4 regions of the Tumebacillus amylolyticus genome follow, and region 2 is predicted to be linked to each of the others. Evidence: riboswitches for the same ligand, from Rfam matches in the RefSeq annotation. Region 2 holds a riboswitch; each other region holds the start of a gene.
The links. Region 2 has a riboswitch for S-adenosylmethionine ahead of JJB07_RS12640 (methionine ABC transporter ATP-binding protein). Riboswitches for the same ligand answer to the same signal wherever they lie in the genome.
Positions count from the first base shown of each region.

Region 1 (7,497 bases), on a different contig from region 2:
CGTGTCGTCTACCTATTCGAAGAGAATGGTAGACAGAAACACAAGATGAGTACATACCAGAGGGTGTTTGATCTTATCTATGAGAATCAAGCCAGCCTTCTCAAGAACGGTTCCCTTTTCGTTCGAAAATAAACAACCTTGCAGGTTGTTCACACATAACAAAAAGCCCGGCGCATCCCGCCCGGGCTCCTTTTTTCCATTCCAAAAAACAAATCCTAAAACACCACCAACTTCTCCCGCACCGCGTACATGATCGCTTGCGAGCGGCTCTTAACGCCGAGCTTCCGATAAATATTGCTGATATGCAACTTCACCGTCGTCTCGGAGATGAACAACTGCTCGGCGATCAGCTTGTTCGAAAGCCCTTGCACCAACGCCGTCAGAACTTCCAACTCGCGGGGGGACAGCTTCTCCGCCGACTCGTCGCGCGGTTCCCGATACGAGGCCATCAGCTTGTCGGTCAGGCTCGGGTTCAACACCGACCCGCCGCTCATCACTTTGCGAATCGCTTCGACCACTTCCGAAACGGGGGAGTCTTTCAACAGATACCCTTTCGCTCCGGCGCGGATCGTGCGGAACAAGTATTCATCGTGGTTGTACATCGTCAGGATCAAGATGCGGATGTTCGGATGCTCAGCCGTCAACTTCTCAACCGCTTCCACACCGCCCATCCCCGGCATGTTGATGTCCATCAAGATCACGTCCGGCTGCAACTCCTGCACGGCGTCGATCGCTTGCTGGCCGTCAGACGCTTCGCCGACGACGTGCAGGTCCGACTCGCCCTCGAGCAGGTTGCGCAGACCGTCGCGCAAAATCGTATGATCATCGCACAGCAACACGCGAATTCTCATCACATTCTACCTCCTCCAGCGTAATCTCCAGCGACACCAGGGTTCCCTCACCCGGTGCCGTCACATAGTCGAGCATCCCGCCCACATCGTCGGCGATGCTGTGCAAATTCTCTATGCCAAAACTTTTTCGCTCCGCCGCTTGCAAGATCGCTTGTCCGAAATGGAACCCCACTCCGTTGTCCTTGACCGTCACCATCAACGTCACACCGTCGCTCTCCAGCGTCACCCACAGATCGGTCGCTTTCGAGTGCTTCGCGGCGTTCTTCACCGCCTCGGTGCAAATCGCAAACACCGTCTGCGAAACTTTCGATGGCAAGCGGTCGCCCTGCAACTTCGCGGACAGATGCGTCGCAATCCCGGTCGTCGCCCGCACTTCATCCAAGTGCGCCCGCAAAGCAGGAACCAAACCCACATGCGAGTACGGCGCCGGTCGCAAGGAATAGATCGAGTGGCGCACCATCGTCGCCGTTTTGCGCACCATCTCTTGCAACTCCGTCAACGGGAGCTCCATCTCACGCGGAGCCGAGCGTTTCATCATCTCGACTTGCAAGATCGCCGACGCGAGATCTTGTGCCAATCCATCGTGAATCTCGCGGGCGAGACGGTTGCGCTCTTCGAGCAGCAGACGTTTTTCCTGCTCCTCCATGTACTGCGCATTGCGCATCGCCACGCCGGCATGCGTCGCGAAGATCGTCATCATCTTGACGTCATCATCACGAAACGCATAGGATTGCTTTTTGCCAAGCGACATGACTCCGACCACGCGGTCTTCGATATGAATCGGGACGACGAGCAACGAGCGGGTATCCTCTTGGGTCTCCGTTCGCAGCACCCGCGTATCGCGCTCCGCATCATGAATCAACATCGGCTTGCCCAAGTGCGCCACTTGCCCGACGATGCCCACCTGCATCGGAATGCGCTTGAGCAGGTTGACTTCCGACGTCCCGGTCACACGCTTGAGCGTTCCGTCCTCCTCCACGAGATAGAGCATGCCATAACTTCCGCCGACCAACTTCGTCGCTTCGGAAATGACGTGCGACAACACCGTGGGCAAATCATTCTGCTGGTTGATCGATTGCGACACGACGAACAGCGTCTCCAACGATTTGTTCGCACGCGTCAGGTTTGTCAACAAGTGTACCACGAACGTCACGCCAACCAAAGGAATGAAATAAAATAAAGTCCCGATCGAGCCCGGTCCGGCGTACTTCGGATCGTACGCCATCCACAGCATAATTCCGTTGATGAAGAACGAAGAAGAGATCGACATCAACCACAGCAGGAAAAAGGACAACGTAGACCCGCGGCCGTCCATGTTTTTGAACAAGTACCATCTCACCAAAACGGTCGTTACCGTCGTAAACACGAAGCATTGCACGGCCAAATCGATGAGACCGTGACTCACCAAGCGTTCATCGCCGAGCAGCGGATGCACAAGCATCGTCGCAAACTCCGCCAAAACCAACGCAACCGCCCGCGACGACGTGTTGAACACGACTTTCTGCCACGGTTTGCCCTGCATCATGTTGATCGACGCAAGCATCAGCACCCCGATGATGACCGTGGCCTCGCCGCCTGTTGCAAAGCGCAACGCAAAGAGAATAGGGAATGTGAACGCGTAATTGATCTTGCCAAGCCGCAACGGCAACAACTCGATCAACACGAGCAAGATCGTCAGCGTAATCACCGTAGACGGCATGTGCCATTCGGCGTTGATCAGGGAATAGATCATCCCCGCCGCGCCAAGTCCGGCTAACGGAAGCAGGGGAAAGGACTGTCGAGTGAATTGCAGAGGCATGAATTTCCTCCTGACGCATTCTTTCTTATTCTTTCTTAGAGAACGAGAACTAATCTGATACTTTCCACAACTACATACCAAGTCCCTGCTGGAAAAAACGCCAGATCATCGCAAATTCATTACTTTACAAAAGAAAGTAACTTGGTTATGATCTTGAGAATACAGGGGAATGCTACCCAGCGGAACCTGAACCTCGAAAGGACTGATTCTCCCATGACCCAAAACGTACATAACCAAGTCACCGTCGAACAAGCGATGCGCGAACGCCATGCCGTGAAAAAATACGATGCCTCCTACACCATCCCGGAAGCGGAACTCAACGCCATCCTCGAACTGGCGGCAACCTCTCCGTCCTCTTGGAACCTGCAACACTGGAAGCTCGTCGTGATCACCGACCAAGCCACCAAGGAGAAAATTCTCCCGATCGCGTACGGACAACAGCAAGTGGCAGACGCATCGGCTGTCATCCTCGTGCTCGGCGACCTCGAAGCGAACAAAAACGCAGAACCTGTCTTCAAGCCGGCACTCGACGGCGGCTTCATCTCCCAGCAAGTCTACGATGTACTGCTCGGCCAAATCGCAGCGGCGTACGACAACAACCCGCAAGGCGCACGCGACGAAGCGATCCGCAACTCGTCCTACATCGCGATGCAACTGATGCTCGCAGCCAAAGCATACGGCTACGACACCTGCCCGATGGGCGGCTTTGACAAGGAAAAAATCGTCGAAGCCCTGAACGTGCCGTCCCGCTACATCCCGTCCGTCCTGATCTCGCTTGGCAAAGCAGCGACACCGGCGCATCCGTCCGGCCGTTTCGGTCTCGACCAAATCGTCGTCAAAAACTCCTTCTAAGAATCGAAAATGCTCGAAAAAAAGACCCGCCCGCCCACGCGAGCGGGTCTTTTTTGTCCCCTCCTCCCATATCTTTGTAACAGGCTGTACATAGAGAACAGGGGGTTTTCAATCGATGGAAGCAATTAGCCATAAACTCAACCCGCGCACGGTTGATTTCGTAAAGTCCAAAACGGTGAAAAAAATGTTCGTCGGCGGTCAATTTGTGGAAGCGGTCTCCGGCAAGACGTTCCCGATCTACAACCCGGCGAACAACGAAATTCTCGCCTACGTCGCCGAAGGGGACAAGGAAGACATCGACCGCGCCGTCGCCTGTGCCCGCGACGCGTTTGAATCCGGCCCGTGGCATCGCATGATGCCGTCTGAACGTGCCCGTCTCATCTACACGTTGGCCGACTTGATCGAGCGTGACTCTGACGTATTCGCAGAGATCGAATCGCTCGACAACGGCAAGCCGATTGCAGAAGCCAAAGGGTTCGACGTTCCGATGACCGTCGAGCACTTCCGCTATTACGCAGGCTGGGCCACCAAGATCTCGGGCGACGTGATTCCGGTCAACATCCCGAACATGCACAACTACGTGCGCCGCGAGCCGATCGGCGTCGTCGGGCAGATCATCCCGTGGAACTTCCCGTTGTTGATGGCCGCTTGGAAACTGGGGGCGGCACTGGCGACAGGCTGCACCGTGGTTCTCAAACCGGCAGAGCAAACGCCGCTGTCCGCCCTCTACCTCGCCAAACTCGTCCAAGAAGCGGGCTTCCCGGCGGGCGTCGTCAACATCGTGCCGGGCTTCGGCGAAACGGCGGGCAACGCGCTCGTCACCCATCGTGACGTGGACAAAATCGCGTTCACCGGCTCCACCGAAGTCGGCAAGTTGATCATGAGCAACGCAAGCGTCGATCTCAAGCGCGTCTCTCTGGAACTGGGCGGCAAGTCGCCGAACATCATCTTCCCGGACGCAGACTTCTCCCGTGCGGTCAAAGGCTCGATGCAGGCGATCTTCTTCAACCAAGGCCAAGTCTGCTCGGCAGGTTCCCGCCTGTACATCCACAAAAGCCAATACGACAACGTGCTCTCCGACATGGTGACGCATGCGAGCAACGTGCGCCAAGGCTACGGCATCGACCCGAAAACGCAAATGGGCCCGCTCGTCTCCGAAGAACAACTGACCCGCGTCACCGGCTACATCGAACGCGGTCTGGAACAGGGAGCCAAGATCGCCATCGGCGGTGAGCGCGGCGAGGGCGACCTCTCCCGCGGCTACTTCGTGCGACCGACCGTGTTCTACGATGTCCAAGACGACATGGCGATTGCCCAAGAGGAAATCTTCGGCCCGGTTGTCGCCACGATGCCGTTTGACGACATCGAAGACGTAATCAAACGCGCCAATGCATCCACCTACGGCCTCGCCGCCGGCGTCTGGACGCAGAACATGAAAACGGCGTTCACCGTCGCGAACTCGCTCAAAGCAGGTTCCGTCTGGATCAACTGCTACAACATGTTCGACGCCGCTTCTCCGTTTGGCGGGTACAAACACTCCGGCATCGGCCGCGAGATGGGCGAATACGCGCTGGAAAACTACACGCAACACAAGAGCGTGTGGGTCAACTACAACTAAGCGCAGTCAAAAAAAAGGGGAGTGCCGTGTGCGGTCACTCCCCCTTTTTTTCTCACATTGACGCGATGAAGAGTTTGATGTATTCTAAAGTATGTTGAAAGTTCGTAAAACTTCATACGCAACTCTTATCCAGAGAGGTGGAGGGACTGGCCCTACGAAACCTCGGCAACCGGTATCAATCGTGATACATGGTGCTAATTCCAGCAATTACGTCCATGTGGGACGTTTTGGCAGATAAGAGAGGATCTCGATCTATTGTCGAATTGTACAATGAGCCTCTTCTTGGACGCCTGAGAAGAGGCTTTTTTATATACTTTTTTGGAAGAAGGGGTGGGGAAGCAAAGTGAATTCATCACATGCTTTTCGGGCGCGACTGCGGTCTGATGTGTTGGTGGGGGACGGCGCGATGGCAACGCTTTTGTATTTGCAAGGCAACGCCATCGGAGCTTCGACGGAGGAATTGTGTCTGACGGAACCGGATTGGGTGCGGGATGTGCATATGGCGTATCTGGATGCGGGGGCGAACGTCATCGAGACGAACTCCTATGCGGCCAACCGCGATTCGCTGGCACGCTATGGCTTGGAAACGCGCACCACGCGCATCAACCGCGCTTCTGTGCAGATTGCGCGTCAAGCGGTGGAGGAATCGGGACGCGAAGCGTTCGTCGTAGGCTCCATCGGCTCCATCCTCGCCGGTCGCATTCGCGGCACTGAGTGGGAGGAATACCGAGACATCTACGAGGAACAGGCGGTTGCGCTCTTGCATGAAGGCGTCGACGGTTTGATTCTCGAAACCTTCTACGACGTCGAAGAGTTGCTGCTGGCGTTGGATGTCATCCGCCCGCTGGCCGCTTCGAGCGGTACGCCGATCATCTCGCAACTGTCGCTTCTGGAAGTCGGCCGCACCCGAGACGGGTATGAACTGACCCAAGCGTTTCGCCAACTGGAAGCGGCAGGCTCCGACGTCGTCGGTCTGAACTGTCGACTCGGCCCTGCTGAAATTCTCGGCTCCTTGGAAAAAACCATCGTCCCCGAAGGCATGCCGATCTCCGTCTACCCGAACGCCGGGCGACTGGGCATGATCGACGGCAAAGTCCAATACAAATCCAACGCCGCGTACTTTGGCGACTATGCGGTTCGACTGCTCGACCAAGGCGTTGGACTCCTCGGCGGTTGTTGCGGCACTGCGCCGGAACACATCCGCGCGATTGCAGACGCCGTCGCGGGAAAAAAACGCGTGCCCCGCATCAACCCCACCCTCGCCGCCAAAACGGAAGTCATCGAACGGGAAACGCCGCGCATCGAATTGCCTCCGTCTCCGAACATCGTCGATCTGGTCGGTCAACGCCATACGATCATCGTCGAGTACGACACCCCGAAGGACCTCGACATCGAAAAGTACCTCGCCGGAAGCAAAGCGCTCCAAGAAGCCGGAGCAGATGCGATCACCCTCGCCGACAATTCGCTGGCGACCACCCGTGTCAGCAACATGGCGCTCGGCGCCATTCTCAAGCGTGAAATGGGCATCGAAGCGATCGCCCACGTCGCCTGTCGCGACCGCAACTTGATCGGGCAGCAATCTCATCTCTTGGGTCTGCACGCACTGGGCTTGAATCAAGTCCTCGTCATCACCGGCGACCCGGCGCGAGTCGGAGACCTGCCGGGGGCGACGTCCGTGTTCGATCTCTCGTCGTTCGACCTGATCCGCATGGTCAAACAACTTAATGAAGGAATTGCCTTCTCCGGTCGTCGGATGAAGAACAAAGCCCGCTTCGTCGTCGGAGCGGCGTTCAACCCGCACGTCCGCAATTTGGAGCCGGCCATCGCACGCCTCGAACGCAAAGTCGAAGCGGGAGCAGACTTCATCATGACCCAACCCGTCTATGACGTGGAGACGTTACTCGCGATCCGCGAAGCGACGAAGCACATCCAAGTTCCGATCTTCATCGGCATCATGCCGATGACAGGGTCGCGCAATGCAGAATTTCTGCACAACGAAGTGCCGGGCATCAAAATCGCCGAATCGACGCTTGAGCGCATCAAGCGCTTCGAAGGCGAGGCCGCCCGTCACGAAGGCGTGCAGATCGCCAAGGAACTGCTCGACGTCGCCGTGCAACATTTCAACGGCCTGTACTTGATCACGCCGTTCCACTATACCGATATGACCGTCGAATTGACCCGCTACGCACGGGAAATCACGGCGGCCCAAGCGGAGATCGCGGTTGCGGCTCACGGCCATCACCACGGTTTCGGCTGCAACTGCTAATTCAACGCACGAATGGAGGGAACCCACCTTGAAATTCTCGGGCGTCGACCTCCTGCTCTTGCAATTCTCTCCGCAATTGGAAGAGATGGAGCGCTTCTCCCGCGACGTCATG
Region 1 is NZ_JAEQNB010000001.1:942,975-950,471, forward strand. Features, by position in the region: gene JJB07_RS04390 (hypothetical protein) at 1-132, shown strand, start outside; gene JJB07_RS04395 (response regulator) at 216-851, opposite strand; gene JJB07_RS04400 (GAF domain-containing sensor histidine kinase) at 823-2,649, opposite strand; gene JJB07_RS04405 (nitroreductase family protein) at 2,863-3,501, shown strand; gene JJB07_RS04410 (aldehyde dehydrogenase family protein) at 3,617-5,119, shown strand; SAM riboswitch class I at 5,242-5,360, shown strand; gene JJB07_RS04415 (bifunctional homocysteine S-methyltransferase/methylenetetrahydrofolate reductase) at 5,463-7,385, shown strand.
Region 1: linked by a shared signal. The riboswitch ahead of JJB07_RS04415 (bifunctional homocysteine S-methyltransferase/methylenetetrahydrofolate reductase) and the one ahead of JJB07_RS12640 (methionine ABC transporter ATP-binding protein) in region 2 are both predicted to bind S-adenosylmethionine.

Region 2 (7,497 bases):
GATCGCTTTGAGGATTTCTTCGTGCGGAACCGGAGAAGCGCCGACTTTCAGGGTGACGACTTTGTTGCCGCCGTCGGTGGTGGAGCCTGCCGTATCGTTTTTCGCAGAAGTGCCGCAGCCGACGAGGGAAGCGGAGAGCAACAGAGAGACAGCGCCGAGGATCAATTTTTTCATGGGTGGAATCATCCTTTCAGGAGTAGGGTTTCTTTTATTTGCGGTTGAAGCGACGGACGAGTTTGTCGCCGACACTTTGGAACACTTGGACCAGAACGATCATGATGACGGTGGTGACGATCATAACGTCCGTTTGGAATCGTTGGTACCCGTAGCGAATCGCGAGGTCGCCCAGACCGCCGCCGCCGATGACACCCGCCATCGCGGTGTAGCCCACGAGTGCGACGAGCGTAATCGTGATGCCGGCGACGATGCCGGAGCGAGCTTCGGGAAGCAAGACCCGTGCGATGATCTGCCAAGTCGTGGCTCCCATCGATTGCGACATTTCGATGACGCCTTTGTCAACCTCCCGAAGTGAAACTTCCACCAAGCGGGCGAAAAACGGCGCGCTGCCGATCACCAGCGGTGGAATCGCCGCCGTCACCCCGATGGAGGTCCCGACGAGAATCTGCGTGAACGGAATCAGCATGATCATCAAGATGATGAACGGAATGGAGCGGAAGATGTTGATGATAAAACTCAGGACGGCGTAGACCCCGCGGTTTTGCAACAAGTGACCCGGTGAGGTCAAGACAACCAAGATGCCAAGCGGCAAACCGATCAGTGCGGTGAACAGCGTCGAGAGCGAAACCATGTACATCGTCTCGCCGAGCGCTTTCCAGATATCCGTCCAATCGACGTTGACGAACAGTTCCTTGAAATCCATTACAGCAGCACCTCCACTTGCAAGCCTCGTGCTCGCAGTTGTTGCACCGCATCCCGTGCGTCGGCCGGTTCCCCCGTGATCTCCAACACCAAGCGCCCGAACGGGGTGTCCTTGATGCGGTTGATCGTGCCATGCAAGATGTTGAACTGAACGGGGAGCGACTGCAAAACTTGGAACATCACCGGCTGGAACGTGGTGTCGCCGAGGAACGAGACTTGCACGACTTGGTGGCGATTGCGCTCTGACTCCGGCATGACGCGGTATTGCTCCAAGAGCTCCAACGGGAAGTCGAAATCGCTGACTTGCTCGACGAACTCCTCCGTGATGCGCTGCTTCGGGTTGAGGAACACGTCTGCAACGGGGCCGAGTTCCACGATCTCGCCGTCGTCGATGACGCCGACTCGGTCGCAAATTTCGCGGATGACGTGCATTTCGTGCGTGATCAACACGATGGTGAGGTGAAGTTTTTTGTTGATGTCGCCCAGCAGTTTCAAGATCGACTGGGTGGTCATCGGGTCGAGTGCTGACGTGGCTTCGTCGCAGAGCAAGACTTTCGGGTCGTTGGCGAGTGCGCGGGCGATGCCGACGCGTTGTTTTTGTCCGCCGGAGAGTTGCGCCGGGTATTTTTTCGCGTGGTCCGTGAGGCCGACGAGGTCGAGCAGTTCACGGACTTTTTTATCGACGTCGCTCTTCGAACGCTTGGTGAGGCGCAGTGGGAAGGCGATGTTTTCGTAGATGGTTGCGGACGAGAGCAAGTTGAAATGTTGGAAGATCATCCCGATCTCGCGGCGCGCCGTTTGCAATTCGGACGAGGTCAGTTGTGTCAGATCTTGGCCGTTCACGATGACCGAGCCGGATGTCGGTTTCTCCAGCAAGTTGATACAGCGGATCAGCGTGGACTTCCCCGCGCCGGAATGGCCGATGATTCCAAAAATTTCGCCGCGTTCGATGGTGAGATCGATTTTTTTCAGCGCGGTGATCGATTTTTTGTCTACGATGTAATCTTTGCGAAGATTTTGCAAGATGATCACCGTGGTCCCTCCTTCGTTATGGTCCGGGATAATAAAAAAGTGCCCTTCAACAGTGAAGGACACAAATGCACATGGCGGATTCGCGTCTCTCATCTGTCAAGACTGTACAGTCTTACAGGAATTGGCACCATTTCACTCAACCTTGTACGGTTGTCATGACGGTTGCCGAGGTTTCATCGGGCCAGCCCCTCCACCTCTCTGGATAAGAGAACAATATTAAGTTATTCGGTCGGAATTAATGGTTTTGACTCTTGACTACAGGTTGGAGTATACCATCCTGAGAAAAAGACCGTCAAGCGTTTTTTTCTCCTCCAAATCTTTCAGCGTGTGAGAGAGTCGGTGTGCGGTGATGCTAAGTTCGGATTGGTGGCGAGCCCGTCCACACTATAGAACGCCCCGAGGAGGTAGACACTTTGAAAAAGGTAACGACTCTAGCTGGCGTTTTTCTCCTGTCCTCATCTCTGCTTGCAGGCTGTACGAATCAGGCGGCACCGAACGGGTCGCCGGATGGAAAGAACGAGACGTATGACACCTCTCGCGGCGGCAAAGTTCTCGACACTCGTGATCCGCGGTATACTCCGCGCAATCTGACGCCTGATCGTGCGAACAACATGAACATTCGCGGGTACAGTGCGGCAGATCGCGGCGGGCGTATGAACGGATTGACGACGGGGAATCGCGGGACTGCAACGGGCGATCTGAACGCTCATGCCGACCCGCAATTGGCGAATCGGATCGCGTCGATTCCCGGTGTGTCGAGTGCGCGTGTCATTGTGAACGGCAACACGGCGTATGTGGCTGTGAATTCTCCGACCAACCGTCATGCGATTACGAAGCAAGGGGTCACGACGAAAAGTATCACGGGCAGCCGCGATACGGGGACGACTTCGCTGAATGACCATCGTGTGCAAGGGCCGGTGGGCACTTCGACCACGAAGGGTGCAGGCACTCCGGTGCAAGTTGGCAAGTCGGGGACGAATACGGCGGCGAGCAACAACAACACCGGGATCATGCGCGGGACCGGTTTGTCGATGCCGTACGCATTGGTTTCGCCGCCGATTGCCAACGTCGGGGGGACGAATTCTCCGTCGATCAAGAGCAACAACCAGACGGGCTATGGCGTGTATGGCGGTGGTGCCAATACGGGCATGAGCGGCTACGGCAACTCGGGCACGGCGACAGGCACCAATACGTCGAACTACAACTCGTTGAACACGGGGAATGCTGTGAACGGGCAAGGTTCTGTGTTTAACGGGAATGGGTATGCGAATTCCTACAGCAATCCGTACGGTGCTTCGACGTATGGGACCTCTGGTACGGCCGGCACTTACGGTGCGGGGTCCAATGCAGGTACGTATGGAACTGTCGGCGGCACCGGGAAAGTTTCCGGAACCGGCAATCCGGGGACGGTTGGGTATCTGAACGGGTACGCAAACGGGACGAATACCACAGGCAACAATTCGGGAACCTATGGTTCCAGCAACTACGGCACGTACGGGGCCGGGACGAACTACGGCACGACTTATGGGCGTGACGAAATGCGCGGCAATCGTGCAGGGACCGGTACGAATTACGGCACCTATGGCACGGGAACAGGCACGAACTCCGGAACTTCTGGGGCGGGGTCTAGCAACAATTACGGCACCTATGGTACGGGGGCCGGTACGAATTACGGAACTTATGGTACGGGCTCTAGCAACAATTACGGCACCTATGGTACGGGGGCCGGTACGAATTACGGTACGTACGGTGCAGGTACTCCCTCGAATTACTCGGGCACCTATGGTACGGGGACTGGGACGACTTCCGGCACGTACGGCACCACCGGTACGGGGACTCGTACCTCGGGGGCCAATATGGGCTCGACGTACAGCGGTTCCAAGTCAGGGGCTCGCGCGTACGGGATGACCGGCGGCGGCACGGCAGGTACTGCGGGGGTTGCAGGTTCCAACGCCGGCATCTATGGCTCCAACGGGGCTTCGTCCGGCAATGGCTCCAACAACACCTACGGCCTGTACAGCTCCTCCACGGGAGCCGGCAACCTGAACGTCTGGTCGGACAACACCATGTCCGACGACCTCCGCGCTCAGATCGTCCAAGCTGTTCGCCAAGCAAATCCGTCGATCAAAAACGTCTACGTCACCGCTTCGCCGTCTCTCATGAATCGCTTCAATCAATACCTGAGCGGCACCAAAAACGCCGGCACCAACGCGGTGCGCAACGCAGGCGGTGCCACGACGAACGCCGTTCGTAACTTCGCAGGCACTGCTGCGTACACCGGCCAAAACTTCTTCAACGACATCCGCACCGGGTTCCGCAACGTGACTTCGAACATCACCAACCGTGTAACAGGCCATACCACGAACTACAACATGGGCACGACCTCCGGCGCAGGCACCGGCCAAACGTCCGGAGCAGGCACGATGTCTCGTGGCGGCATGACCACCAATGGTTCCTCTCAATCCGGCACCTTGGGCACCCAAGGCACACCGATGGGTGGCTCCAATACCGGTTCTGCAGGATTCGGCACCACGCCGAGCGGTTCGACCACCGGCAACGGGGCAGGCGTTCCGTCCAACAACGGTACTTGGATGAACCGCTAACCAGGATCTGCACCAATTGCACCAAGTGAAAAAGACCTCGTCCCCTCGCGGACGAGGTCTTTTTTTCCCCGCTGACGTCCGAAAAAACGCCACTTGCTCGCGGGGAGCAAGTGGCGTTTTTTTCAAAAAGCCTTACAGGAAATCTCGGCGCTCCAAGTGCATGTCTCCGATGTGGTAGTCGGCATGGTTCATCGTGAACGAGATGTTCTCCGCATCGCCCAACTCCCCGAACGTCCGCGCCAACATCTTGGCGACTTCGTTGGCTTCCTCGTCATCCGGACGCTCCCAGAATTCCACGCGGCCGGAAATGTTGTCGCCAATCTCATCGACCGACACGAGGCCCAGCGTATAATGTTCGTCGTCATGCAAGTGGTATTTCGTATGCTCCCCCTTGCGATACGCGACGGAGAGGTGGAACGCTTCGTCATCTTCATCTGCGTCCGTTTCGTAGAAGATCTCGTCGTCTTCGTCATCGTCAGCAAACTCGATGCTGCTGCCGATATCCAGATCGTCGAATTCCATCACGTCTTCGTCTTCGCAGTCTTCGTCTTCGCAGTCTTCCTCCTCGTCCTCATCAAACGCATCGACGAACTCCAAGTTCTCCTCGTAGGCGTCGATCTCGTCGTCCTCTTGGACCGTCTCCACCGAAAGAACTTCGAACGGCTCCATCTCAATCATCGACGAGATGTCTCCGTAGACCATGACCACCGAGCTGTCTTCTACGCCAAGCGCTGCGTTCAAATGCTCGATGTAGGTGCGGACCTCCTCGGTGACGAGTTCCATGTCGTCCTCTGACACCGATTTGGTGTCGATCTGGATCGTGCCTGTCAGCACATCCCCTTCACGGTAGACGAGGTACACATCTCCTGCCCAGTTGTCGTTGAGGTAGATGCTGACCGTTTCTCCACCCGGCGTACGCAATTCAGGCTTCAGTACCACTTGTTTCATCTCGGAGTTCCCCCTTTGCACATAGAGTCTCCTTTAGTATTGCCCGTGTGCGCAAGAAAAAAAGACCCCTTCTGCTTGAGAAGGGGTCTTTTCCTGTTACAAGTTGGTGGGCCCAAGAAGATTCGAACTTCCGACCTCACGATTATCAGTCGTGCGCTCTAGCCAACTGAGCTATGGGCCCGTATTAATGGAGCGGGTGATGGGAATCGAACCCACGCGACCAGCTTGGAAGGCTGGAGTTCTACCATTGAACTACACCCGCAAAAGAGGTATTGCTTGTAAAAAGTGGCGGAGCTGACGGGATTCGAACCCGCGGTCTTCCGCGTGACAGGCGGACATGTTAGGCCACTACACCACAGCTCCGTATAAAAATGGTGGAGGTTGACGGGATCGAACCGCCGACCCTCTGCTTGTAAGGCAGATGCTCTCCCAGCTGAGCTAAACCTCCATCTTGGTGACCCGTACGGGATTCGAACCCGTGAATGCCGCCTTGAAAGGGCGGTGAGTTAAGCCGCTTCTCCAACGGGCCAAGATACATGGTGCCTTTTACCGGAATCGAACCGATGACCTCATCCTTACCATGGATGCGCTCTACCTACTGAGCTAAAAAGGCATCTGGTGGAGAATAGCGGATTCGAACCGCTGACCCCCTGCTTGCAAGGCAGGTGCTCTACCAACTGAGCTAATCCCCCGTGAAAAAATGGCGCGCCCTGAGAGATTCGAACTCCCGGCCTTTTGATTCGTAGTCAAACGCTCTATCCGGCTGAGCTAAGGGCGCATATTGGGTGAAAATGGTGAGCCATGAAGGACTTGAACCTTCGACACCCTGATTAAAAGTCAGGTGCTCTACCAACTGAGCTAATGGCTCGCAAATGGCTGGGGAGGAAGGGATCGAACCTTCGCATGACGGAGTCAAAGTCCGTTGCCTTACCGCTTGGCGACTCCCCAACGAATGCTATTGGATGTTTCCATACTTGTTACATAGTGGGGCGATCGAGGGGAATCGAACCCCCGAATGCCAGAGCCACAATCTGGTGCGTTAACCACTTCGCCACGACCGCCACATGTAATGGTGGAGAGAGAAGGATTCGAACCTTCGAAGCTTACGCAACGGATTTACAGTCCGCCCCATTTGGCCACTTTGGTACCTCTCCACGTATAAGAAGTATTTCGTTTTCGTATCGCTCTCTTGCGGCGACGTTTATTAAGATAACACATCGTCTTGCGAGAAGTCAATACTTTTTTCAAAAACCTTTTTTCAAGCGTCGTTCGCGTGTGTGTCTCTCGCGGCGACAGGACTTATCTTAGCACGTCTTCCTCTCCTGCTCAACGGCTTTTCTCGAACAAATTTGCACAATGGAAGCATTCCGCTCCACAAGGCTCGTCCCAGCGCGGGTATTCTGCTGTTTTTCTACAATACTAAAGTGCAAAGGAGCGATGGAGATGAACCACCACGTCTTGTACCAAGAGAAGCTGCGCACCGCCGAAGAAGCGGTGCTTTTGATCGAGCCTCAGGACGACATCATCGTGCCTCTGTCGGCGGGCGAACCCCCGGCGTTGCTCGATGCGTTGCCCGGGCAGATGAGATTGCGGGGCAACCGACTTTTTCAGATGCTCTCTCTGCGCCCTGCATTGGTCGTGCCGGAGGAGCGGATTCGGTTGGTGTCGATGTTTCTGGGGGCCGGTGATCGTCCGGGTTTTGGGAGCGGGCACTTGGATTTGTTGCCGAATCACTTCTCCGACTTGCCGGGGTTGTTGCGGGAGGTTACTTCCAATCGTGTGATCATGGCGACCGTTTCCCCGATGGATGGGCGCGGTTACTTTTCGCTGGGTACGAATTGCGATTACACGGCCACGTTGCTGGATGACGCGAAGTTGATCTTGCTTGAAGTCAATGGGAACATGCCGCGCACGTTCGGGCATAACCAGATTCACATCTCGCAAGTTGCGGCGCTGGTGGAGAACCATGTCCCCCTCCCTACCCTCGGCGAGCCGCAAATTACGGAAAAGGACGCGAAGATCGGGCGTCTGATCG
Region 2 is NZ_JAEQNB010000003.1:554,409-561,905, forward strand. Features, by position in the region: gene JJB07_RS12630 (MetQ/NlpA family ABC transporter substrate-binding protein) at 1-174, opposite strand, end outside; gene JJB07_RS12635 (methionine ABC transporter permease) at 209-880, opposite strand; gene JJB07_RS12640 (methionine ABC transporter ATP-binding protein) at 880-1,911, opposite strand; SAM riboswitch class I at 1,998-2,120, opposite strand; gene JJB07_RS12645 (beta strand repeat-containing protein) at 2,325-4,514, shown strand; gene JJB07_RS12650 (hypothetical protein) at 4,647-5,462, opposite strand; tRNA gene JJB07_RS12655 (tRNA-Ile) at 5,567-5,643, opposite strand; tRNA gene JJB07_RS12660 (tRNA-Gly) at 5,651-5,724, opposite strand; tRNA gene JJB07_RS12665 (tRNA-Asp) at 5,749-5,825, opposite strand; tRNA gene JJB07_RS12670 (tRNA-Val) at 5,835-5,910, opposite strand; tRNA gene JJB07_RS12675 (tRNA-Glu) at 5,915-5,991, opposite strand; tRNA gene JJB07_RS12680 (tRNA-Thr) at 6,000-6,075, opposite strand; tRNA gene JJB07_RS12685 (tRNA-Ala) at 6,079-6,154, opposite strand; tRNA gene JJB07_RS12690 (tRNA-Arg) at 6,164-6,240, opposite strand; tRNA gene JJB07_RS12695 (tRNA-Lys) at 6,255-6,330, opposite strand; tRNA gene JJB07_RS12700 (tRNA-Gln) at 6,336-6,410, opposite strand; tRNA gene JJB07_RS12705 (tRNA-His) at 6,448-6,523, opposite strand; tRNA gene JJB07_RS12710 (tRNA-Tyr) at 6,533-6,616, opposite strand; gene JJB07_RS12715 (acetyl-CoA hydrolase/transferase family protein) at 6,906-7,497, shown strand, end outside.

Region 3 (7,497 bases), 350 kb from region 2:
CGAAGAAGCGCAAGTGCTGGAGGAGTGGCTCAAGGGCGTCCACGTTAAAACGCCGCAACGCGGGGACAAAAAACAACTCGTCGACATGGCGGTTGAGAACGCCAAGATCGCCCTCAACGAGCGTTTTAAACTGATGGAACGCGATCAGAACCGCACGATCCGCGCCGTCGAGCAAATCGGGGAAGCGATGATGATCCCGACGCCGCGTCGCATCGAAGCGTTCGACAACTCGAACATCCAAGGCACGGACGCCGTAGCGGCGATGATCGTGTTCGTCGACGGCCAACCGTCACGCAAAGATTACCGCAAGTTCAAGATCAAGACCGTCCAAGGCCCGGACGACTATGCTTCGATGCGCGAAGTCATCCGCCGTCGCTACACCCGTTTGCTAAAAGAGAACCAGTCCCTCCCGGACTTGGTGCTCGTCGACGGCGGTCGCGCCCACATCAACGCAGCGCTCGATGTCTTGGAGAACGAATTGGGTCTCGACATCCCGGTGTGCGGACTTGCCAAGGACGACCGTCACCGCACATCGCAACTCTTCCTCGGCGAAGACCCTGCCCCGATTCCGATCGACCGCACGTCGCAGGGCTTCTACTTGCTGACGCGCATCCAAGACGAAGTTCACCGGTTTGCGATCACCTTCCACCGCGAAACCAAGGGGAAAAACGCGTTCCGCTCTGTCCTTGACGACATTCCGGGTGTGGGAGAGAAACGTCGCAAAGCGTTGCTCAAACACTTCGGCTCCGTGCAAGCGATGAAGACCGCCAGCGTCGAAGAATACCGCAAAGCGGGAGTCGGGGACAAGTTGGCGCGAGAGATCTTGAATTTTTTGGCGCAGGCATGATATACTAACGAAAGTTTTATAGGAACCTCATCTCTCAACGAGGTGAGTAGAGGCGCGAATCGATCAAGAGTACGTACGAGGAGAGACCGGGATCTCAATGAATCGTGGGGAAAGGGACGTTCGCCGAAGCCGAGGACACACCGGGTGACTTCAGGCTGGGTCTGCATTGAACAAGTGCAGGACTGTCACGTGACGGAATTTACCCGTCGTCACGTGGAGGACTATCTCACAACCAGGGGAGAAGAGGGACACCGTACGTCTGTTTTCAGCCGTAGGAAGGGATTCCCTTTCTTACGGCTGTTTTTATTTTAGGAACGGAGTCCTCTCACCCGCAATGTGAAAAGTCACAGCACAGAGACAGGATGGGAGTGGAGAAAACCTATGGCATTGATTGTGAAAAAGTTCGGCGGCTCTTCGGTCGCCAACGCCGAACGCATCCAGCGTGTGGCACGCCGCGTCGTGGAGTCCGCGAACGAGGGGAATTCCGTCGTGGTCGTCGTCTCCGCAATGGGCGATACGACAGACGACCTGATCGACCTCGCGCGTCAATTGACGACCAATCCGTCACCGCGTGAGATGGACATGTTGCTCTCGACAGGGGAGCAAATTTCCATTGCGTTGCTCGCGATGGCCGTTCAACAACTGGGGCATACAAGCATTTCGTTCACAGGCGGTCTGGCCGGGATCTCGACCGAGGCGGTGCATGGTCGCGCACGGATTACCGACATCGACCCGACTCGTCTGCACGGAGCGCTGAACGACGGGAGCATCGTCATCGTCGCCGGGTTCCAAGGCACCTCCGAGGACGGCTCGATCACGACGCTGGGTCGCGGCGGTTCCGACACGACGGCGGTCGCGTTGGCCGCAGCTCTGAAAGCGGACTTATGCGAAATCTACACCGACGTGGACGGCGTCTATACCACCGACCCGCGCGTCGTGAAAGCAGCGAGCAAACTTTCGGCGATCTCCTACGATGAGATGCTGGAACTGGCGCACTTGGGAGCAGGCGTCCTGCATCCGCGCGCCGTCGAATTTGCGAAACAATACAACGTCGCGCTGATGGTGCGTTCGAGCTTCAATCACAATCCGGGTACGCTGGTAGAGGAGGTCGCAGCAATGGAACAAGGACAAATCGTACGAGGGATCGCTCACGACATGAACGTGGTCAAAGTCGGTCTGGTGGGTGTGCAAAGCCGCACCGGCAACTTGAAACGCATCTTCCAAGCATTGGCGGATCAAGCGGTCAACGTGGACATCATCGTCACATCGGTTGTGCATGACGAGCAATCGGACATCTCCTTCACGATTGGCGAGGACGATCTCGACACCACGCTGACGACGCTGAAATCGCAATTTCCGGATGTGCAACTCTCTGTGGAACAAAACTTGGCGAAAGTCTCCATCGTCGGCGCGGGCATGATCTCGAACCCGGGGGTTGCGGCGCAGATGTTTGCAACGCTTGCCGATGCGGGCATTTCGATCAAGATGGTTTCCACCTCGGAGATCAAAGTTTCGACCGTAATCGATCAAGATCGCGCACACCAAGCGGTGCAAGCTCTGCACACTTCGTTTGGGCTCGATTCTGTACAAGAAGCTGTCGTGGCAGGTCTTGACAGCCACGCATAGTCCGTGATAAAACAGGTAATAACTTCATAAACGTGATGATTCACTCTTATCGAGAGCGGCGGAGGGACTGGCCCGACGAAGCCCGGCAACCTCGTTCGTACCCACACGAACGAAGAGGTGCTAAATCCAGCAAGCGTGTGTACCGTACACGCTTGGCAGATAAGAGGTGGAATCCTGGATACAGGACCCCCTCTTTTTTATTTAAAAAGTGGGGGTTTTTTACGATCCGATGGAGGGATTCCCAATGACGATCTACGTACAAAAATTCGGCGGCACATCTGTCGCCGACGCAGAACGCATTCAAAAAGCGGCACGTCGTCTCGTTGAGACGGCACAGGCCGGGCACCAAGTCGTCGCCGTCGTCTCGGCGATGGGGCATACCACCGATCATTTGGTGGACTTGGCAGGTCTTCTGTCAGACAATCCGTCGCCGCGAGAAATTGATATGTTGCTCTCCACGGGGGAGCAGGTCACCTGCGCGCTGATGGCGATTGCCGTGCAGCAGTTGGGTGCGTCGAGCATCTCGCTCACCGGCGGGCTCGCGGGCATTCGCACGGAGTCTCACCACGGGCGTGCGCGGATCATCGACATCGACCCGACGCGCATCTGGGCCGAATTGGGGCAGGGCAAGATCGTCATCGTCGCCGGATTCCAAGGGTTGACCCCCTGTGGAGAGATCGCCACGCTCGGTCGAGGCGGTTCCGACACGACAGCCGTTGCGCTGGCAGGGGCGTTGGGTGCCGATCTGTGCGAAATCTACACCGACGTGGACGGTGTCTATACCACCGACCCGCGCATCGTCCCGCACGCACAGCGAATCAACGAGATTCCCTACGACGAGATGTGGGAATTGGCGCATCTCGGGGCGAACGTCCTGCACCCGCGGGCTGTTGAAGCGGCTCGCCGACACCGTGTTCCCGTGCGCGTGCGCTCCTCCTTCGAGTACGACGATCCGGGGACGCTGCTCACCTCGACGGTAGCGAATGCTCTAGCACTGCCCGTCTACGGGATCGCACTGGACCCCGACCTGCAATCCGGCTGGCCGGGAGACACGTTCGAAGCCGATGGTGACCTCGCCAAGATCTCAGTCGTCGCCGCGCCGCTGACCACAGGAGCCGAGCTGCACCCGCAGATTCGAGTTGCGCTGGAAGGGGCCGACATCTCGGTGCACGGCCTGCACGTCAGCGTCACCTGTTGCTCCTGTCTGGTGGAAAAAAGCCACGTCCACGAAGCGGTGCGTGTCTTGCACACCGCGCTGGGACTCGACGCGAAACGTACGAAAATTCTTGACACTTTTGAATGAAACGTGTTACAACATGGTAAGACTAGAAGTAAACAACAAAACCATAACGTGAAACTCTTATCGAGAGCGGCGGAGGGACTGGCCCGACGAAGCCCGGCAACCTCGTCTGTACACAACAGGCGAAGAGGTGCTAAATCCAGCAGACACGGCGTGTAGACGCCTGTCTGACAGATAAGAGGTGGACTGTACATACAGGACCTCCTCTTGTAATTCACAAGCAGGGGGTCTTTTTTATGCTCTCGAGAGAAAGGTTGGGATGAGGTTGACGGTGTTGGAGAAGTGTCGTACGAAGACGTTGGTGTTGCCTGAGTTCCGCTTGGAGAGCGGGGCGTTGTTGCGCGAAGTGAAGGTGTCGTATGAAGCGCACGGAACCTTGAACGAGACGGGGACGAATGCTGTCTTGGTCTGTCATGCGCTGACAGGAGACGCGCAGGCATCGCAATGGTGGAACGGCGTGGTTGGACCGAAGCAAGCGCTGGACACCGAGCGGTATTTTGTCATCTGCTCAAACGTGCTCGGCGGCTGCATCGGTTCAACGGGGCCGCAATCGGTGAACCCGGAGACGGGGCACCCTTACGGCAGTTCGTTTCCGACTGTGACGATTCGCGACATGGTTCACTTGCAACATCGGTTGCTGCAGGAACTCGGCGTTCCGAACTTGCACCTCGTCATCGGCGGTTCGATGGGCGGGCTGCAAGCGATCGAATGGGCGGTGACCTATCCATCGTTCGTGCGCCACTGCATCCCGATCGCCTCCGCTCAACAGCTCTCGGCGCTCGCCATCGCTTACAACGACGCGATGCGCACCGCGATCACCAACGACCCCGCCTGGAACGGAGGCGACTACTACGACGGTCCTGGCCCCCTGCAAGGCTTTGCCTTGGCACGCAAGATCGGTATGATTACCTACCGCTCCTATGAACTGTTCGAAGATCGCTTCGGGCGGGAGACGACACCGAACGCCGCTTCCTACCAGATCCAAAGCTACCTCGCCCACCACGGGCAGAAGTTGGTCAATCGATTCGATGCCGGCAGTTACCTCTGCTTGTTGAACGCAATGGACCATCACGACATCGGACGCGACCGTGGGGGCCTGCAGGAAGCCTTGCAGCGTATTACGGCAAACGTGCTGTGGGTTGGGATCGACAGTGACCGTTTGTACCCGTCAGTTGAACAGAGGGCCTGCTACGAGGCGTTGCTCCGAGCGGGCGTGAAGTGCGAGTATGCGGAAATCGCATCGGTGCATGGACACGATGCGTTTTTGATTGAAGCGGAGCAGACGTCGGAGACCGTAAAACGCTTTTTACAACGAGTGGAGGGATGATGAATATGACAGCAGAGAAAAAAGGCACGGTGCGCGTAGGAATTTTGGGCCTTGGCACGGTCGGCGGCGGTGTGTTCAAGACCCTCCACAGCAACCGGGAGACGATTCGAAAACGCACCGGGTACGAAGTGGAGGTCACGTCGATTCTCGTTCGCGACTTGGAAAAAGAGCGTCAGTTCGACATCGACGCAAGGCTGCTGACGCTTTATCCTGAAGATGTTTTGAACGCCGAATACGATGTGCTGATCGAAGTGATGGGCGGTCTGGAACCGGCGCGCACGGTGATCACGGAAGCCCTGCGCACCGGGCGCCACGTCATCACGGCGAACAAAGAACTGATGGCAAAACATGGTGCCGAATTGCTCGCCGTCGCCGAGCAAAGCGGTGCCCACCTGTTGTTTGAAGCGAGTGTTGCCGGGGGCATTCCGGTCATTCGCATGTTGCAGGGCTACTTGACGGCAAACCGTGTCAAGGGAATTTCCGGCATTCTGAACGGCACGTGCAACTACATTTTGACCGAGATGGGCAGCACGGGGCGCGAGTACGCCGACATCTTGGAAGACGCCAAAGCGCTCGGCTATGCAGAAGCCGATCCGACCTCAGACGTCGAGGGCTTCGATGCTGCTTACAAACTCGCGATCCTCACCAACCTCGCGTACGAAGCGGAAGTTGACCTCGCGCAGATCGAACGCGTGGGCATCACCTCTCTGCAAGCGGCCGATCTCGAACTGGCGGAACGCCTGGGCTACTCGATCAAACTGATCGGCAACGCGCGCGAGACAGACGATGGCTTGCAGCTCTCCGTACGCCCGCGCTTGTTGCCCAAAGCCCATCCGCTGGCGAACATCAACGACGTGTTCAACGCCGTCACGATCCAAGCGGACGTCGTGGGCGAGTTGACGTTCTCCGGTCGCGGGGCAGGGGAATTCCCGACGGCCAGCGCCGTGATCGAAGACTTGACCGCGCTGCTGTGCGGAGAGAGCTCCATTCGCCGTCCGTCGTGGAAACGCCGCATCTCAGGCGACGCCGGAGCGAAAAAAGCGCAAGGCAACGCTTGGTACTTGTCCTATTGTTGTCGCCCGGATGACGTGCAGGAAATCGAAGTGAAAGTGGTCGAAAGCCTGCTCACCCAAGGCGCGTTCCTCAATGCTCGCGGAGAAGTGGCACAAAAAAACGGTCTCGTGCGCCAAGGTTGGCTGGTAGGGGGCGTGTCGGAGCAGGAACTGCAACAAACTTTACAAACACTCTACAAAACAGGGGCAAATGAGCGTACAGCCGTGCTCCTGCCGGTTGAAGGGGAAATTGTACCGGGTGTAGAATGGAAGCAACAAGTTCCTTCGATTAACGAAGCGTTGCTTTCCGTTCGACATGCATGGTAGCACACCCGGCTGTCAGGTCATGCTACAGGAGCATGACCTTTCCTTTTGTGTCCCATACTAGGCATACTGTGGGAACCTGCAAATTCGTTGAAAGATTGTATTTGGCGGAGCAATTCGACAGTATACGTCGAATGGTGTCAAGGTATGTGTGACAGTTTCTTGACATGACTTCTGCCAAAACAGTACAATTTATAAAGCGTTAACAGGCCGCCGGAGCCCCTCCGGGAGGTCCATCAAAGGGGGGCGCATGATATCGGTTTCATTGGGAGCGTAAAATCGGGTATGTGATAGATTGCACGTACCGGGGAAGCACGGCCGTGTACACACGGCTATTTTCGGAAGGAGGATCTATGTGGCAAACAATCAAGTAAACCGAGACTTTCTGTTCCGTCGTTTGCACAGTCTGCTCGGGGTAGTACCTATCACTTTGTTCTTGTTCATCCATTTGACCATGAACGCATTCGCAACCAAAGGTGCAGAGGCGTTCAATGAAAAAGCGGGCATGTTGGAGAGCATGCCGTTCCTGCCGATCATCGAGTGGGTGTTCATTTTCTTGCCGCTCCTGTACCACGGCGTCTACGGCATGTATGTGGCGTACACCTCCGGGTACAACGGTTCCAAGTATTCTTGGGGCCGCAACGTGATGTTCACCCTGCAACGCGTTTCGGGTGTCATCACCTTCATCTTCATCCTGTACCATCTCTGGACTGCTAAGATCTTGCCGGATGGTCCGACGTATGACATGGTTCACCAGATCCTGACCAATCCGCTGCAATACGCTTTCATGATCATCGGTACCGTTTGTGCCGTCTTCCACCTTGCGAACGGCCTCTGGGGCTTCTTGATCCATTGGGGCGTCACTGTCGGCCCGCGTGCACAGCGCGTATCCGCATACGTGCTGATGGGCTTGTTCGTCGTGCTGTCCGCTGTCGGCGTGTCCGCACTGGTGGCATTCCACGGTTAATCGTCGTAGGCAATCGCACAGTTAGGAGGAAATGCAATGAGCAACCAACGCATC
Region 3 is NZ_JAEQNB010000003.1:204,808-212,304, reverse strand. Features, by position in the region: gene uvrC (excinuclease ABC subunit UvrC) at 1-847, shown strand, start outside; lysine riboswitch at 887-1,079, shown strand; gene JJB07_RS11000 (aspartate kinase) at 1,229-2,473, shown strand; SAM riboswitch class I at 2,517-2,639, shown strand; gene JJB07_RS10995 (aspartate kinase) at 2,718-3,776, shown strand; SAM riboswitch class I at 3,831-3,954, shown strand; gene metX (homoserine O-acetyltransferase MetX) at 4,048-5,100, shown strand; gene JJB07_RS10985 (homoserine dehydrogenase) at 5,106-6,479, shown strand; gene JJB07_RS10980 (succinate dehydrogenase/fumarate reductase transmembrane subunit) at 6,832-7,443, shown strand; gene sdhA (succinate dehydrogenase flavoprotein subunit) at 7,480-7,497, shown strand, end outside.
Region 3: linked by a shared signal. The riboswitch ahead of JJB07_RS10995 (aspartate kinase) and the one ahead of JJB07_RS12640 (methionine ABC transporter ATP-binding protein) in region 2 are both predicted to bind S-adenosylmethionine.

Region 4 (7,497 bases), 120 kb from region 2:
AGCATCTCGGCGTTGACTTGACCCAGCCGGACTTCTGGCGCAGCGCCGTGGAGTTGGCTGTCAAGGATGCAGAGGAGTTCCTGCGCCTGACCGAGAACAAAGTCCACGCGTAAGGAAAGTAAAAAAGCCCACGGTGCCTTCGCGGCCCTGTGGGCTTTTTTCGTATAATCAGCAGAGGGTGGGCAATTCTAGTGAAGGGTCCTCAGGGACACAAATTCACGGAACAGAGGAGTTGCTTGTAACGATGTACCGTAATGCAAACCAAACGATGAACAACCAGCAAGTTCGCTACCAAGTACAAGGCCAAACCGGAGGTCAGCAAGGTCTGCGCTTCGGGGCACACGAGTTCCTCGAAACGCAAGAAGCGCTCCGCTGCAAGGCTGCCGATCTCGAACTCTACGGCGTGCTGATTTCGCAAGCGCAAGATCCGCATCTGCGCGACATCCTCGCAAACCAACAAAACCGTATGGTTCAAAGCTATCAACAATGCCTCGCACTGGCGAACATGGGCAACGCCAACGCAGGTGTTGCGACGATGGCACACACGCCGCAAACCAACGTCTACGAGAACATCCAAGTAGGCTTGCATAACCCGATGCAACCGGCTCCGAACGTCAACGCGAAAACGCTGTCGGATCGCACGATCGCAACGGTCGCTCTGAACCTTCATAAAGCAGGCGCGATTTTTGGTATGCAATGGGCGCTGGAATGCACGATTCCGCAACTGCGCGGCTTCCATGCAACCTGTGCGAACGTTTGCCAAGAGATGGCGTATGAACTCTTCCAATACCTCAATTACACCGGTGTTTACCAAGTGCCGCAACTGGCAGACCATACGATGAACACGATGTTGCAAGCGTTCCAAGGCCAAGGCAACACGATGATGACCTACACCCAGAACGCAAACTACTAAGCAAGAAAAAAGACCCTTACACGCAGAGAAGCGCGTAAGGGTCTTTTTTTCTGTACAACTCTTATTCGACGTTGAAATAGCGGCCTTGCGGGTGGGAGAAGACCATGGCGGAGACGGAGGCTTCCGGGAACATCATGAAGCCCTCCGTCAGTTCGACACCGATGTCATGAGGTTGCAAGAGACGGAACAGCGGTGCTTGGTCTTCGAGGTTCGGGCACGCCGGATAGCCAAACGAAACGCGGACGCCTTGGTAACGGGCACCGAAGCGCTCTTGCATCGTCATCTCCGCCGGGTCCGGGATGCCCCAAGCGTCGCGCATGATGTGATGCACGCGCTCGGCAAACGCTTCGGCAAGTTCCAGGGCGAGCGATTGCAGGACGTGCGAGTTCAGGTACTGACCTGCGTCTTTCCATTGGCTTGCCAACTCATGGATGCCGCGACCCGCCGTGACGACGAAGAAGCCGACATAGTCCATTTCACCGCTCTCGACCGGACGGATGAAGTCGCTTAGGCAGAGGTGCAAGTCTTTGGGTTGACGCGGGAAGTCGAACGTCTCCAAGATGACGGAGGTGTCCGCCGGGTCGTAGATGTGAATTTTGTTGCCTTCGGACTGCGCCGGGAAGAAACGGTACATGCCTTGCGGGCGAATCAGTCCGTCGCGCTTTGCTTGCCCGAGGAGGTCTTCGACGACGGAGTAGAGCTCCGTCGCTTTGGCGTCTCCGTCTGCCAACAGTTGCTCGACGTTGCCTTTGAGTCCAAGGTGTTTGCCCAGCAACATCCGCAAGTTCAGGTACGGTTGCAAGTGATCCACCGGGTAGTCGCGCAGGACGTGACGGTCGGTGTCAGGAGGGAGCAACACCGGGTGGGTCTGTTGGATGTGCGGCGAGCGATCCGGGATCTCAACGGCGACGGCGACTTCTTGGGCGACTGTCTTGTTCTCGAAATTCGCTCGGTCGCGGCGCTGGGTTTCGATGAGCGCCGGGAGTTCCTTCGGGTTGGTCAGTTTGTTGGCGAGGTCGAGACCGTCCATCGCGTCCTTGGCGTAGAGCACGAGGCCGTCGTACTCCGCTTGGATGCGGGTATAGGTGAATTTGCGGGTCAGTGCGGCACCGCCGACGAGCAGCGGCGCGTCGATGCCGGCCGCTTTCAAGTCCTGCGCCGTTGTGACCATCTGTTGCGCCGATTTGACGAGCAATCCGGAGAGTCCGATGGCGTCGGGCTTGTGTTCGCGAGCGGCGGCGATCAGGGTTTCCGGGCCGACTTTGATCCCGAGGTTGATGACTTCAAAGCCGTTGTTCGAGAGGATGATCTCGACTAGGTTTTTGCCGATGTCGTGGACGTCGCCTTTGACCGTGGCGAGCAGGATCTTGCCTTTGACCGCGCTGTCGGTCTTCTCCATGTGCGGCTCCAAGTGGGCGACGGCTGCTTTCATCGCTTCGGCCGATTGGAGAACTTCGGCGACGATCAACTCGTTGTTGTTGAAGAGACGGCCGACTTCTTCCATCCCGGTCATGAGGGGGCCGTTGATGATCTCCAAGGGTCTGTACTTGGTCAGCGCTTCGTCGAGGTCGGGGTAGAGGCCTTCCTTGGTGCCTTCGACGATGTAGGAGGCGAGACGTTCTTCCAACGTCAGCGTGGAAGCGTTGATGACCACTTTGACTTTTTTCTCACGGTAGAAGTCGGTGAAGGTGGCGAGCGTTGCGTCGTTGGTGTTGAAGAGCAACTCTTCGGACAGGCGGCGTTCTTCCTCCGGGATCGACGCATAGCGCTCCAATTTCTCGGAGTTGACGATGGCGTAGTCGAGGCCCGCTTTGGTGCAATGGTAGAGGAACACGGCGTTGAGCACTTCGCGACCGGCGCCCGGCAGACCGAACGAGATGTTGGAGACGCCGAGGATCGTTTGGCATTCGGGGAAGTGGTCTTTGATCAAACGAATTCCTTCTACCGTTTCCCGTGCCGAACCGATGTACTGCTCATCGCCGGTGCCGCACGGGAAGACCAGCGGGTCGAAGATCAGGTCGCGGGGGTCGAGTCCGTGATGGTTCACGAGCAAGTCGTAAGAGCGCTTGGCGACTTCCAGCTTGCGTTCGCGGGTGACGGCCATGCCTTGCTCGTCGATGGTGCCGACGACGATGGCAGCTCCGTACTTTTTGACGATGGGAACGATCGCGTCGAACTTTTCGGGGCCGTCCTCCAAGTTGACAGAGTTGAGCAGTGCTTTGCCTTGCGAGTATTTCAGCGCCATCTCGAACACGTCGAGGTTGGTGGAGTCGATCATGAGCGGCACTTTGACTTTTTTGGTGACGTACTTGAGGAATTCTTCAACGTCTCGGGCTTCGTCGCGGTCCGGATCGGCGAGGCAGATGTCGATGACGTGTGCGCCTTTTTTGACTTGGGCGCGGGCGATCTCGGACGCTTCCTCGTACTTGCCATCGACGATCAAGTTGCGGAACTTGCGGGAACCCAGCACGTTGGTGCGCTCGCCGACGATCAGCGGGCGGTTGTCCGGCTCCACGAAGACGGTTTCGATCCCGGAGACGGCCGGGCGGTGCGGTTCGGCGCTGGTGCGCGGTTTGAAATCTTGCAACGCTTCGTGGATGGCACGGATGTGATCCGGTGTGGTGCCGCAGCAACCGCCCGCGATGTTCAGCCAGCCTTTCTCTGCGAATCCGGCGAGTTTTTTGGCGAGGCTTTGCGGGGTCTCGTGGTAGTGACCGTTCTCGTCGGGGAGCCCGGCGTTCGGGTAGACGGAGACAGAGCAGGTCGCGAGTTCGGACAGTGTACGCAGATGGTCGCGCATGAATTCCGGGCCTGTTGCGCAGTTCAGGCCGACGGAGATCGGCTTCAAGTGTTCAAGCGAAATGTAGAACGACTCGATATTCTGACCTGCAAGCGTCGTCCCCATCGGTTCAATGGTGCCGGAGAGCATGACGGGGATCTCGATGCCGGTGTCTTGGAAAGCGCGTTGGATGGCAATGGCGCCCGCTTTGACGTTGAGGGTGTCTTGCACCGTTTCCAGGAGAAGCACGTCTGCGCCGGCGATCAACAGGGCGCGTGCTTGTTCATAGTAGGAGTCGGTCAAATCTTCGAACGTAATCCCGCCGGTGACCGAGAGGGTCTTGGTGGTCGGGCCCATCGCACCGGCGACGTAGCGCGGCCATTCCGGTGTGGAGTAGGAGTCTACCGCTTCTTTGGCGAGACGCACGGCTTCGATGTTGATCTCATGCGCGAGGTGTTGAAGATCGTATTCAGCGAGGACGACAGACGTAGCACCGAACGTGTTAGTTTCGATGATGTCGGCACCGGCCTCGAGGTAGGCTTCGTGAATGTTGCGAATGACGTCCGGGCGGGTGAGGACGAGGTTCTCGTTGCAACCGTCGAGCTCTTCACCGCCGAAGTCGTCCGGGGTCAAGTTTTCTCGTTGGAGCATCGTGCCCATCGCGCCGTCGAGGATGAGAATTTTTTGTTGCAATTGCTGTTGGATCGGGGTTTTGCTTGACATGTCGAATTCCTCCTCGGAGTAGCGGGCATAGAAAAAGCCCTCTTCGGTCTTGGGAGACGAGAAGAGGGCAGAAGTTGCAAAAAGGGGTGGATACCGCCACTCTTATCTTCCAAAGCGTACGCTTTGCTGGAATTAGCACCTGATCAATCGGTTGCCGAGGTATCAAAGGGCCAGTCCCTCCACCTCTCTGGATAAGAGAAAATAAATATTCAATTCGAAACACTTCACCAACAGTACCATTTCGATGACGCGTTTGTCAATCTTCTACCAACGGTGCGCGGGACATACACATGGAGGAGAAGGAGGGACGTCCGATGGCGATGAAGGTGGGCAGGAGGAAGCGTCTGAACTGGCGGCTCGTCCTGTTTCTTGTCTTGGTCATGATCGTGTTCTCCAGCGTGCAGACGATCTACTATTACGAAACGTCGATGCGTCCGCATCTGGAGCTCGCGGCTGAGAAATACGCCGAGCAGTATGCGGTCAAGGCGATCAACGATTCGATTTCCAAAAAAATTGCCAGCGTTGCCGACTACAATTTGCTGATGAACTTCCGGGAGGGGCCAAACGGCAAAGTCAGCGCCGGGTATTTCAACATGCAAGAAGCCACGCGTTTGCAGGCGCAAGTCACCGACTATATTCAAGGCGAGTTGTCGCATTCCAAGGAAGAGGAGATCTCCCTGCCGCTCGGAGTGGTGTATGAGAGTTCGATTCTGGCGGCGCTCGGGCCGGATATTCCCATCAAGATCCGCCCGATTACAATTGCCAAATCACAAGTGGGATATGAGACGCGCAATGCCGGCATCAACCAGACGGTGCATGTGCTGTATCTGGATCTCACGGTGGAAGAGACGATTGTCGTGCCGTTTTCCACGCATCCAAATGCAGTCAGCACGCGGGTACCGATCGCCTATCTGGTTATGGTCGGCGACGTGCCGCAGATGGTGTACAACGCGCAGGGGTCTGCCGTGGGGCAGACGAGTTCGCCGTTGCCGCCGCTTGAGTTGCCAAACCTCAACGAGCCAGCGAAGTAAAAAGCGCTCGCCTTGCTCGCTGTACCTTCTATTGGTAAGATGGGGAGCGGGAGGGAAGCATTTTTATGGAACGTACATGGATTTTGCAAGAGGCTGAAGCCTTCGTTCGTCAGGAATTGGGCGGAGACTCTTCCGGTCATGATGTCTGGCACATCGAGCGTGTGCGGCGCATGGCTGAACGGATCGCGCGCGTTGAGGGTGCGGACGTTTTTGTCTGCTCGCTTGCAGCACTGTTACACGACATCCCCGACGAGAAATTGAACGAAAGCCCCGAAGCCGGGATGAAAAAACTCACGAACTGGCTGGATGCGCACGACCTTGATGCGGACACACGCGCGCATCTCTTGGAGATCATCACGACGATGTCGTTCAAGGGCGGCAACCGCCCCCCGGTGCGGACGCTGGAAGGCCGAATCGTTCAAGATGCCGACCGTCTCGACGCCATCGGTGCGCTGGGCATCGCCCGCACGTTTGCGTATTCCGGTGCCAAGGGGCAACTCAGCCACGACCCGACCCTGCCGCTGCGCACCGACATGACGGCAGACGAGTATCGCAAGGGCAAGAGCACCGCTGTCAATCATTTCTATGAAAAACTGCTTTTGCTCAAAGCCCTCATGAACACCGACGCCGCCAAACAAATCGCCGAAGAGCGGCATCGTTATATGGAAGAGTTTTTGGAGCGGTTCCATGCGGAGTGGGAAGGACAGATGTAACGGAAGTCACAGACTTTCCAGTTCATTTTTCCTACAATACAAATACAATATGTTGAAGGCTTGCAACAGAATGGCCTTCACAAGTTCCGCCTATACTAGATGTGTATGGGCGTCAACCAACCGATAAAATGAACGATACCGATAGGAGGAATACATGATGGAAGATCTTCGCGCACGCGTACAGGAAGCACTTGATAAAATTCGCCCGGGTCTGCAATCCGATGGCGGCGACGCTGAATTGGTGGACGTTGATGCTGAAACCGGCATCGCTTCGATCCGCATGACCGGCGCTTGCGGCGGTTGCCCGATGAGCACCATGACCCTGAAAATGGGCATCGAGCGCACCGTTCGCGCAGCAGTACCGGAAATCAAAGAAGTCGTGGCTGTCTAAGCCAGACGACGAATTGGAGGGAATCAATCATGGCATCTGATCTCATTCAAACTGTAACCGACGCGAACTTTAACGAAGCAATTCAAGGCGACAAGCCGGTTCTCGTCGACTTCTGGGCTGCATGGTGCGGTCCGTGCAAAATGCTCGCTCCGGTCCTCGACGATCTCGCAGGCGAAGTTTCCGATAAGCTGACCATCGGCAAACTCAACGTCGACGAAAACCCGGCGACTTCGCAAAAGTTCGGCGTTATGTCCATCCCGACTCTGCTCGTTTTCAAAAACGGCGAAGTTGTGAAGACCCTCGTCGGCTACCAAAACAAAGCTCAACTGCTCGACAAACTGGCTGACGTTCTGTAAGCCGCGTTTGTTTGGGAAGAGAAGACCTGTCAGGCTGCGGCCTTGGCAGGTCTTTTTTATTATGAAAAAAGACCCTTCGACCCGCTTGTTTCCGGGCAGGTGAAGGGTCTTTTGTTTAGAGTTGGGCGAAGACTCGGTTGATCACGTCGATGGTGAAGTCGATGTCCGCTTGGGTGTGGGCGGTGGAAACGAACCACGCTTCGTACTTGGACGGTGCGAGCAGGACGCCTTCGTCGAGCAGGAGGTGGAAGAAGCGGGCGAATTTCTCGCCGTCAGCCGCTTGGGCATCGTCGTAGTTGCGCACCTCATGGTCGAGGAAGTACAGCGCGAACGCTCCGCCTACGCGGTTGAGGGTGACGGTGTGCCCGTGACGGGCTGCCGCTTGCAGGAGGGCCGCTTCCAGTTGAGCTCCGTAGTTGTCGAGGCGTTCGTAGGTTCCCTCATGTTGCAGTTCTTGGATGCAGGCGATCCCTGCCGCGATGGAAGCCGGGTTGCCTGCCATCGTGCCCGCTTGGTAGGCCGGGCCGAGCGGTGCGACTTTTTCCATGATGTCGATACGGCCGCCGTATGCGCCGATCGGGAGGCCGCCGC
Region 4 is NZ_JAEQNB010000003.1:438,527-446,023, reverse strand. Features, by position in the region: gene JJB07_RS12135 (M3 family oligoendopeptidase) at 1-113, shown strand, start outside; gene JJB07_RS12130 (spore coat protein) at 245-913, shown strand; gene metH (methionine synthase) at 975-4,415, opposite strand; SAM riboswitch class I at 4,515-4,613, opposite strand; gene yunB (sporulation protein YunB) at 4,730-5,446, shown strand; gene JJB07_RS12115 (HD domain-containing protein) at 5,512-6,159, shown strand; gene JJB07_RS12110 (NifU family protein) at 6,317-6,550, shown strand; gene trxA (thioredoxin) at 6,580-6,906, shown strand; gene JJB07_RS12100 (glutamate-1-semialdehyde 2,1-aminomutase) at 7,022-7,497, opposite strand, start outside.
Region 4: linked by a shared signal. The riboswitch ahead of metH (methionine synthase) and the one ahead of JJB07_RS12640 (methionine ABC transporter ATP-binding protein) in region 2 are both predicted to bind S-adenosylmethionine.